DNA from 4 places in the Mesorhizobium sp. WSM1343 genome. Region 1 is predicted to be linked to each of the others. Evidence: riboswitches for the same ligand, from Rfam matches in the RefSeq annotation. Region 1 holds a riboswitch; each other region holds the start of a gene.
What was found. Region 1 has a riboswitch for cobalamin ahead of AC0NIL_RS17085 (CbtB domain-containing protein). Riboswitches for the same ligand answer to the same signal wherever they lie in the genome.
Positions count from the first base shown of each region.

Region 2: another riboswitch for cobalamin. It lies ahead of AC0NIL_RS23300 (ABC transporter ATP-binding protein); the one in region 1 lies ahead of AC0NIL_RS17085 (CbtB domain-containing protein).
Region 3: another riboswitch for cobalamin. It lies ahead of AC0NIL_RS02025 (aromatic ring-hydroxylating oxygenase subunit alpha); the one in region 1 lies ahead of AC0NIL_RS17085 (CbtB domain-containing protein).
Region 4: another riboswitch for cobalamin. It lies ahead of AC0NIL_RS29030 (uroporphyrinogen decarboxylase/cobalamine-independent methonine synthase family protein); the one in region 1 lies ahead of AC0NIL_RS17085 (CbtB domain-containing protein).

Region 1 covers NZ_CM148370.1:3,529,686-3,531,877, forward strand. Annotated here, with positions in the region: gene AC0NIL_RS17080 (MFS transporter) at 1-761, shown strand, start outside; cobalamin riboswitch at 818-1,022, shown strand; gene AC0NIL_RS17085 (CbtB domain-containing protein) at 1,059-1,238, shown strand; gene AC0NIL_RS17090 (CbtA family protein) at 1,254-2,024, shown strand; gene cobU (bifunctional adenosylcobinamide kinase/adenosylcobinamide-phosphate guanylyltransferase) at 2,017-2,192, shown strand, end outside.
Region 2 covers NZ_CM148370.1:4,758,216-4,760,407, reverse strand. Annotated here, with positions in the region: gene AC0NIL_RS23305 (AraC family transcriptional regulator) at 1-606, opposite strand, end outside; cobalamin riboswitch at 842-1,048, shown strand; gene AC0NIL_RS23300 (ABC transporter ATP-binding protein) at 1,214-2,002, shown strand; gene AC0NIL_RS23295 (ABC transporter substrate-binding protein) at 2,052-2,192, shown strand, end outside.
Region 3 covers NZ_CM148370.1:444,817-447,008, forward strand. Annotated here, with positions in the region: gene AC0NIL_RS02020 (DUF680 domain-containing protein) at 1-91, opposite strand, end outside; cobalamin riboswitch at 601-802, shown strand; gene AC0NIL_RS02025 (aromatic ring-hydroxylating oxygenase subunit alpha) at 918-2,165, shown strand; gene AC0NIL_RS02030 (FAD-binding oxidoreductase) at 2,191-2,192, shown strand, end outside.
Region 4 covers NZ_CM148370.1:5,962,955-5,965,146, reverse strand. Annotated here, with positions in the region: gene AC0NIL_RS29035 (hypothetical protein) at 1-222, opposite strand, end outside; partial or broken gene AC0NIL_RS29030 (uroporphyrinogen decarboxylase/cobalamine-independent methonine synthase family protein) at 305-1,054, opposite strand; cobalamin riboswitch at 1,149-1,347, opposite strand; gene AC0NIL_RS29025 (adenosine kinase) at 1,513-2,192, opposite strand, start outside.

The DNA of each region.
Region 1 (2,192 bases):
CGTGGTCGATGCTGGCCTGGACCGGTGGGCCGACGCTCGGCATCTTCCTCTACACGCGCTTCGGCGTCTATGCCGCGCATGGCGCGGTGGCCGTGTTCGCGTTAGCGCTGCTGGCATTGTTCTGGACCTACCGGCTCGGCGACAACCCGTCGATCCGTCCCGGCAAGACGCGACCAGCCAATCCGCTCGCCAATATCGGCCGCTTCATCGCCCAGCCCAGGCTCAGGCTGGCCTGGCTGATCGCGTTTGGGCGCTCCTGTTTCTGGACGACGTTCTTCGTCTATGGGCCGCTGTTCATGGTCATTACGGGTGAGGGCAAGCTGGCCGGCGGCCTGCTGGTTTCGGCCGGCAACGCGCTTTTGTTCATGGCCATCTTCTGGGGCAAGGCGGGAAAGCGCTTTGGCGGCCGCAGGACCATGACATTTGCCTATTTCGCCATGTCGGTCGCGCTTCTGGCGGCGGGCTTCGTCGGCGAAACCGTGCCGCTGCTCACCGGCGCCTTCCTGCTCTGCGGCGCCTTCTTCACCATTGCACTCGACGCGCTCGGCTCGACCGCCTTCATGCGCTCGGTGCGCTCCTATGAAAGATCGCAGATGGCGGCGGTCTATCGCACCTATCTCGACTTTTCCGAGCTGACGCCGCCGCTGGTCTATTCGGTGGTGCTGGCCTTCTTCGGCCTGGGCTCGGTGTTCGTCACGCTTGGCCTGCTGGCGGCGGTCTGCGGCTTCGTGACGTGGCGCTATCTGCCGAAATCGCTTTGACCTTCATGGCGCATTCGCAACGGTCGCCGGCGGAATTTGGTTTGCCGGACGCGAGGATTCTGCCTATAGTCGCCGGTGTCGCCGGTTCCATTTTGGAGCCAAGAGGGAATGCGGTAAGGGCGGATTTCGCCCAATGCCGTGGCTGCCCCCGCAACTGTGTGCGGTAGTCCTCTCCATATGCCACTGAAGATTTTTCTTCGGGAAGGTGGGGAAGGACGCTGATCCGTGAGCCAGGAGACCTGCCGGCGACAGGAAACTGACTTCGATGCCCTCGGGTGGAGGGCGAAAGGACAAGACATGACTACCGCTTCCGTCTCCCTCGGCGCTTCCGTCTCCTCGCAGTCGCGCTTCATGCAGCTTGCGCTCGCCGCGCTGCTCGGCATTTTCGTGATGGGCTTTGTCGGCTTCTCGCATATCGATGCGGTCCACAATGCGGCTCACGACTATCGCCATTCGATGGCGTTTCCCTGCCACTGACGAGGGGCTGACATCATGAACCTGTTTCGCAACGTCGTGTTCATCGCGGCGATCGCAGGGCTCGTGGCCGGCGTCGTTCTCGCCTGCATGCAGGCCTATGCGACCGTGCCGCTGATCCTGAAGGCGGAAGTCTACGAACAGGCGGGCGGCGGGCATCACCATGACCATGCCGCTCCGGCAGCAACGGATAGCAATGCCATGAGCACAGCCGCTCCGGCCCCTGCCGAAGCGACTGCTGCGGCGGAAGACGAGGGCTGGGCGCCGGCAGACGGTTTCGAGCGTTTCGCCTTCAGCGTGCTTGCCAACATCGTCACCGGCATCGGCTTCGGGTTGATCCTGGTCGCGGTTTCCGAATTCGCCGGCGGTATCGGTGGTTGGCGCCAGGGCGTGTTCTGGGGCTTGGCCGGCTTTGCCGTGTTCACGCTGGCGCCGGGCCTCGGCCTGCCGCCGGAACTGCCGGCCATGCCGGCCGCCGATCTCACCCAGCGCCAGATCTGGTGGTGGGCAACGGTGGCGGCAACCGCTGCCGGTCTCGGCCTGATCGCGTTCCGCAAGTCGCTGCCGCTGGCGATCCTTGCCGTCCTTTTGATCGTCGCACCGCATGTTGTCGGGGCACCGCAGCCCGACAGTTACGAGACGGCGATTCCGGAAGGGCTGCATCACCAGTTCGTGGTGGCGGTGACCGTGACCAATCTGGTGTTCTGGCTGGTGCTCGGAGCGGTAGTCGGTGTGGTGCGCGGTCGTTTCACCGGCACCGCGACCAGCCTGCGCGACAGCTTTGCCTGATCGCAAGACACTGACCTTCCTCATCGGCGGTGCGCGCTCCGGCAAGAGCGCGCACGCCGAAATTTTGGCGACCGCCTTGCCGCCGCCCTGGACCTATGTCGCCACGGCGCAAGCCTATGATGACGAGATGCGTGAGCGCATCGCGTTGCACCGGTCGCGGCGCGGCGA
Region 2 (2,192 bases), 1.2 Mb from region 1:
CAGATCCGCAAAGCCGGACACTTCGACGCCGACGACATAGTCGAAATTGCCCGCGTCGTCGCCATTAAGGCACACGCCGTAGAAAACGCCTGAGATCTCGCCGGGGATGTTGCCGATAAAGGGTGCAAAACGCTGCCACTGCATCGGAATCCCGGCGCTGGTTTCACAGCTGTAGCGTTCGCCGAGGCCGGCGATCAGGAACGGCCGGCTGGTCTCGAAGCGCGGTGGTTCGAGATTGGTGAGGAGGGACTGGTCCATCAGGATCGGCTCCACGAGGTCGAGGTTGTTGGTCGAGCCTTGCGCGCGCACCAGTTCCGGCGTGGTGCCGAACTGATCGCGGAAGGCACGGGTGAACGCCTCATGCGAGTTGTAGCCGGCGTCGAGCGCGACGACGAGGATGTCGGGCGCTCCGCCGGCCAGCTTGCGCGCCGCCTCGGTCAGCCGGCGTGAGCGCATGTAACCCATCACCGAGCGGCCGGTTGCGGCGCCGAAGGCGCGCGTCACATGAAAACGCGACACGCCGCTGCTTTGCGCGACATCGTCAAGCGAGATCGCCTCCGGCAGATGGCTCTCGACGAACCACAGCGCTTTCTCGGTCGGGTTCATGGGGCTCCTTTTCGCATTGGCCGGATCATCTTGGCGTTTCCTGGCGCGGCCAGTTTGATCGAAATTGCGCATTCCGTGCAATCTGCGCCGATCCCATGGGCTTTCGCTTGACAGCGGGCCGCGTCATCTCCTAAGAATGTTATGTTATTACATAAAATGAGCGTGCAATGCCTGTTTCCCTTAGCTGGCCCACCACTTCGTCCGAGAAATCCATTGCGAAGCGTTTGGTGGAAATCTACGCTGAAGTGGTGATGGTCCCCGAGCCGAAAGGCGAGGGGTGAAAAGGGAACACGGTGAGGCCTGTTCAGGTCGAGGCCGTGGCTGCCCCCGCAACTGTAAGCGGCGAGCAAAATCCGTGAATGCCACTGGCCGGCAAGGCTGGGAAGGCAGGATGGCGCAACGACCCGCGAGCCAGGAGACCTGCCATCACTGAGTTGACCGGACGGGGTGTGCCGGGAGGAAACGCGAATCCCGGCCTTGTCGGCCGGTTCGCCAGCTTCCTTCCGTCGCCAGTTTTGGAAAGTGACGGAAAGTTGGACGGCTCCATCGATCATCGCATCACCATGCGCACGCTTTGCCGTCCCCGCAATCCGGCGGGCTGCAGCCGATGAGCGCAGCGCTTCTCGAAGCCCATGACCTCTGTGCCATGGCGAATGGGCGGAATCTGGTCCAGGCGGTCAGCTTCTCGGTGGCCGCTGGCGATCGCCTTGCCATCATCGGTCCCAACGGCGCCGGCAAGACGACGCTGCTGCGCATGCTGTCGGGCATGCTGCGGCCAAGTTCCGGCGAGGTGAAGCTTGGCGGACGCGGGCTGGACAGGATTTCGGCCGCCGAGCGGGCGTTGCATATCGCCGTTGTCGGCCAGACCGACCAGCCCGATCCGCGGCTGGCGGTGATCGATTATGTCGAGCTTGGCCGGGTCCCGCACGCCGGACTGAGGCGCAGGAGCGAGGAACGCGACATTGTCGTCAATGCGCTGCGCCGGACCGGCCTGCTGCCGCTGCTTGGCCGCACCGTCGGCTCGCTGTCGGGCGGCGAGCGCCAGCGCGCCCAACTGGCGCGCGCCATCGCCCAGCAGCCCAAAATCCTGTTCCTCGACGAACCGACCAACCATCTGGACCCGCGCGCCCGCGGCGAACTGCTCGACCTCGTGGCAGGCTTCGAGATGACGGTGATCGCGGTGCTGCACGATCTGGCGCTGGTAGCACCCTTCGCCACCAGGGTTGCGGTGATGAATCATGCCCGCCTGCAAGCGCTCGCCGCACCGCGCGAAGCGCTGGCCCAACAGCTGATCCGCGAGATTTTCGGCATCGATGTGCTGCGCCTGCGCCATCCGACCGAGGATCGAGAGTTGACGGTGTTCGAGGTTCCGAACCGTGCCGCGCCGCCGTCGTGATTGAAGCCGTTCCATAGTCGACCCGATCCCACCCACAAGGAGCATACCCGTGAAACGCCTCGCTTTTTCGCTTGCCGTCTCGCTGCTGACCTCGACCGCCTTCGCCTTCCCGGTAACCGTCGACAGCTGCGGCAAGCCGCTGACCTTCGACGCGCCGCCGAAGCGCGCTGTCATCCATGATCTGAACATG
Region 3 (2,192 bases), 3.1 Mb from region 1:
CCGCGGCGTTGGAACCGTAGTGGTCGCTACCAGCGAAGGCGCTGCCGGAAATGGCCAGAAGGGCTGCGGCAGTGAGAATGATCTTTTTCATTTTTGGTACTCCAGTATCGTCTTTTTTCCGTCCGTCTAGCGGCGTGTCTTGGAAATGAAATCGCGTCGTTCGGACAGCCCCGATGTGGGAGGGCAAGGTCGTCTTTTCCAATCACGAAGTTGTTCCGTGTGGACCATGAATCCACACCTTGAAATTGTGCCAATGGAATCTAAGGATGCATTTTTCTTCTTCATATCAGTGCGTTAGCTGTAGCCACCTGATGGATCACCGACTGTTTCAGAGGCCCAGCGTTCACACCGTCCTGCACGCACCGTCAACAGAAACGAACCGTTCGGTTCGATTTTAGGGCGAGCTAATAGTCACTTTTCGAAACCATTAACCTTTTTGACCCCCGCGAAGGGTCGGATTCGGGAAGATCGCAGCCGGCAAATGGCCGCCCGGGAGGTGGGATCTCGGCCCGCGACGATCTGCAGTATCGTTTCGCATGCCGTGTCGCGCCGCATGGATACGATGTCGTTTTCATGCCGACGGCGCGCCCGCGATCGTGGTTAGATCATACCATCTCAGGTGCCGCTTCGTGACGACGAGGCGGAGAATTGGGAAGCCGGTCAGAATCCGGCGCTGCCCCCGCAACGGTGGTGGAGTTCAAGTCGCAACGGGAGACCACTGGGCAACCGCCTGGGAAGGTGTCGCGATGGTCCGCAAGGACAACTCCAGAGCCCGGAAACCAGCCCGAGATTTTTAGACTCGACTGATCGCGGTGGGCGGTCAAGAGGTGGATAGCGCATGTCCGGCACACAGCCGGCCTGCGTTTCAATCCTTCCTCCGTCACCACCAGTTCAGTCCTTAGGAACGAGGACAGGACATGGATATCCGCAACGACATGCTGAGGCTCCTGAAGGGGCGCCGGCAAGGCTTTTCGCTGGAGCAGCCCTTCTACACCGATCCGGACTACTTCAAGCTCGACATGGAGCTGATCTGGTATCGCGACTGGCTGTTCATCGGCCATGATTGCGAACTGCCGAAGCCGGGCAGCTACATCACCGTGCAGGTCGGCGATTATCCGGTCGTCCTTGTCCGCGACCAGCACGGCAAGATCAACGCCTTCCACAATTCCTGCCGCCATCGCGGCAGCCGCGTGTGCAACACGGAGAAGGGTACCGCGGCAAAGCTCGTCTGCCCGTATCATCAGTGGACCTACGAGCTGGACGGCCGCCTGCTGTTTGCCCGCCAGATGGCCGACGGTTTCGACAAGAGTGATTTCGGCCTGAAGCCGGTCGCTTGCGAGAGCGTCGGCGGCTACATCTTCATCTGCCTGGCCAAGGAACCGGCAGATTTCGCGCCGATGCGGGCGATGATCGAACCCTATCTTTTGCCGCACCGGCTGCGTGAAGCAAAGATCGCCTTCGAGAGCACGATCGTCGAGAAGGGCAACTGGAAGCTGGTCTGGGAAAACAACCGCGAGTGCTACCACTGCGCCGCCAATCATCCCGAGTTGTGCAAGACCTTCCCCGAGGCTCCAACCATAACCGGCGTCCATGGCGCCGACAGCGACCCTGAAATGGTCGCACACTGGGCCAAATGCGAGGCATCAGGCTTGCCGAGCAAATTCCGCATCGATCCGGCAGGGCAGTACCGCGCCACCCGCGCGCCGCTGCTGCGCGATGCCGTCAGCTACACCATGACGGGAAAACGGGCGGTCCAGAAGAACTTGTCCGACAGCGTTTCAACCGACCGCATCGGCTCCTTGCTGCTCTATCACTATCCGACGACCTGGAACCATATCCTCGGCGACCACGCCGTTACCTTCCGCGTGCTGCCGATCAGTGCCACGGAAACCGCGGTGACAACGAAATGGCTCGTCCACAAGGATGCGGTCGAAGGCGTCGACTACGACCTCGCTGAGCTCACCCATGTCTGGACCGAGACCAACGACCAGGACCGCCGCATCGTCGAGGAAAACGCCTTCGGCATCCTGTCGCCGGCCTATGAACCAGGCCCCTATTCGGAGCTGCATGAGGGCGGCGTGATCCAGTTCGTCGAGTGGTACGCGTCGTTCATCGGGCCGCGCCTTGCCGAAGGCGGCCGGCCGGCCCTGCGCAGCGTCGCCTAGCCCAGGGGATAGGAGGATGAATGCGAT
Region 4 (2,192 bases), 2.4 Mb from region 1:
AAAAGACCAGTTAAGAATCGTCACTGGACCAGTGAGCATGCCCTTCACCGGCTTTTTCGACAGCGACTGGGCAAATTGCCACCATTGGACCGTCATCGGATTGGGCCGCGATACGTCGCCGAAGATGATGGGAGGGCGCACGAGCCGCGACCCATAACTTTGCACCCAGCCATGCTGGGTGAAGGCGAGGCCGGACAACTGCTCGCCGAAATGCTGCACCATGTCGTTGCGTTCGAACTCGCCATGTACCAGACAGCGGCCCGAAATAGGTAGCCAGCATAATTTTCAACTTGGGCGCGGCTTTAGACAGCTGCCCGTAGGTGAATTCGAAGGCAGCTCGTTCGTTCGGGTTGAGATCGAGCACAAGCGCCGGCTCATCAATCTGCACCCAGTCGGCCTCCGAGAGCTCCAGCCTCTGCAGTAGTTGCTCGTGGAGCGGCAGCAGGCGCGGTAGCAGCGCTATGGGATTAAAGCCCTGGTCGGGAGACTTCGCCAGCTTCAGGAAGTTCACCGGTCCAAGGATGACCGGGCGTGTATGGATGCCGAGCTCTTTTGCCTCAGAAAGTGATCGACTGGTTTGGTCAACGAGAGGGCGAATGTCTGATCGTCGGCCAGTTCCGGCACGATGTAGTGGTAGTTCGTGTCGAACCATTTGGTCATTTCCATTGCGGTCACGCGCTGCCCCTGAACTGCATGCCCGTGACTGGCGTGTCCGCAACCCGCGCTATCGCTTTGCGTGCCGCGCGCCATTGCGAAGTAGATGTCAAGCGGGACCTCGCCGCCCGTCCAGCCGTAACGAGCTGGCACGGCGCCGACCATTGCTGCAGTGTCGAGCACATGGTCATACAGTGAGAAATCGTTCGACGGGATTCGACACGCCGCGGTCATGCTGCTCGCTCCAGCTGGCGGCACGCAGCGCCTTCGCCGTGACCAGAAGGTTGGCAGCAGAAGATTTTCCGGACCAGTAGCTTTCGAGCGCGAATTTCAGTTCTCGCCGGCGACCGATACGCGGCACGCCAAGCGTTGCTGTGGGAACTTGCTGGGAGACATTCATTCCATACCCCGATGGTTGGGGGCGGGGACAAGGAAGGCGCTAACAGGCCCGGCCTCAACGCCGAGCTGCCGCGGCCACCAGACACCCCGCCCGTGGACTTTGTTCACCGTGGCAGGTCTCCTGGCTCGCGGGTCACAGCCTCTGCCGTCTTCCCGGGGCAGTTCGCCCCAGTGACATTGGTGGGGTTGGCTCGCCGCTTACAGTTGCGGGGGCAGCGCCGGCATTGCTACCGGCTTCCCTCTTAGCTCCACTGGGGCAACGCCTTGCGAAGAACCACACGCGGACAAATGATCGGACGGCAGTACTGGCCCGAAGTGCGACAGTGTTCCTGAGCCTCAACAATCAGAAATTTAGAGAAAACCGGCCTCCTTCTCGGACTGGTACGCGTTCGATTTACACGCGCTCGTCTGGACGGCCTGCAGGGGGGAAGGTGGGCAATATGTGGCCGAAATGCTGCCCTACAACAACTTCGCCTGCTCAGCCTCTCGGCGCAAATTCTGGCGCGGCCTTGGGCCGATCTGCTGGATCACCAATCCGGCCGCCAGCGAGCCGAGATCGCCGCAGGTCTTGAGGTCGCGGCCTTGTGTATAGCCATGCAGGAACCCGGCGGCATAGAGATCGCCGGCGCCCGTCGTGTCGACCAGTTCCTTGATGGCGGTCGCCTTGATCACCACCGTCTCGTCGCCGCGCACGATCACGGAGCCTTTGTCCGAGCGGGTCACGGCGGCGATCCGGCAATCCTTGCGGATCTGGGCCAGCGCCTCGTCGAACGACGATGTCTGGTAGAGCGACTTGATCTCGTGGCTGTTGGCAAAGACGATGTCGACCGTGCCCGAACGCATCAGCTCGAGGAATTCGTCGCGGTAGCGGTCGACGCAGAACGAATCCGACAGCGTCATCGACACTTCGCGGCCTGCCGCGTGCGCCAGCTTCGCCGTCTGGCGGATTGCCTCCTTGGCGCGCGGCGGGTCCCACAGATAGCCTTCGAAATAGGTGACCTTGGCGCCAGAAGCCTTGTCGGCCTCGACATCCTCCGGCCCAAGCTCGACGCAGGCGCCGAGATAGGTGTTCATCGAACGCTCGCCGTCAGGGGTGACGAAGATCATCGACCGCGCCGTCGGCGGCTCGCCCTTGAGCG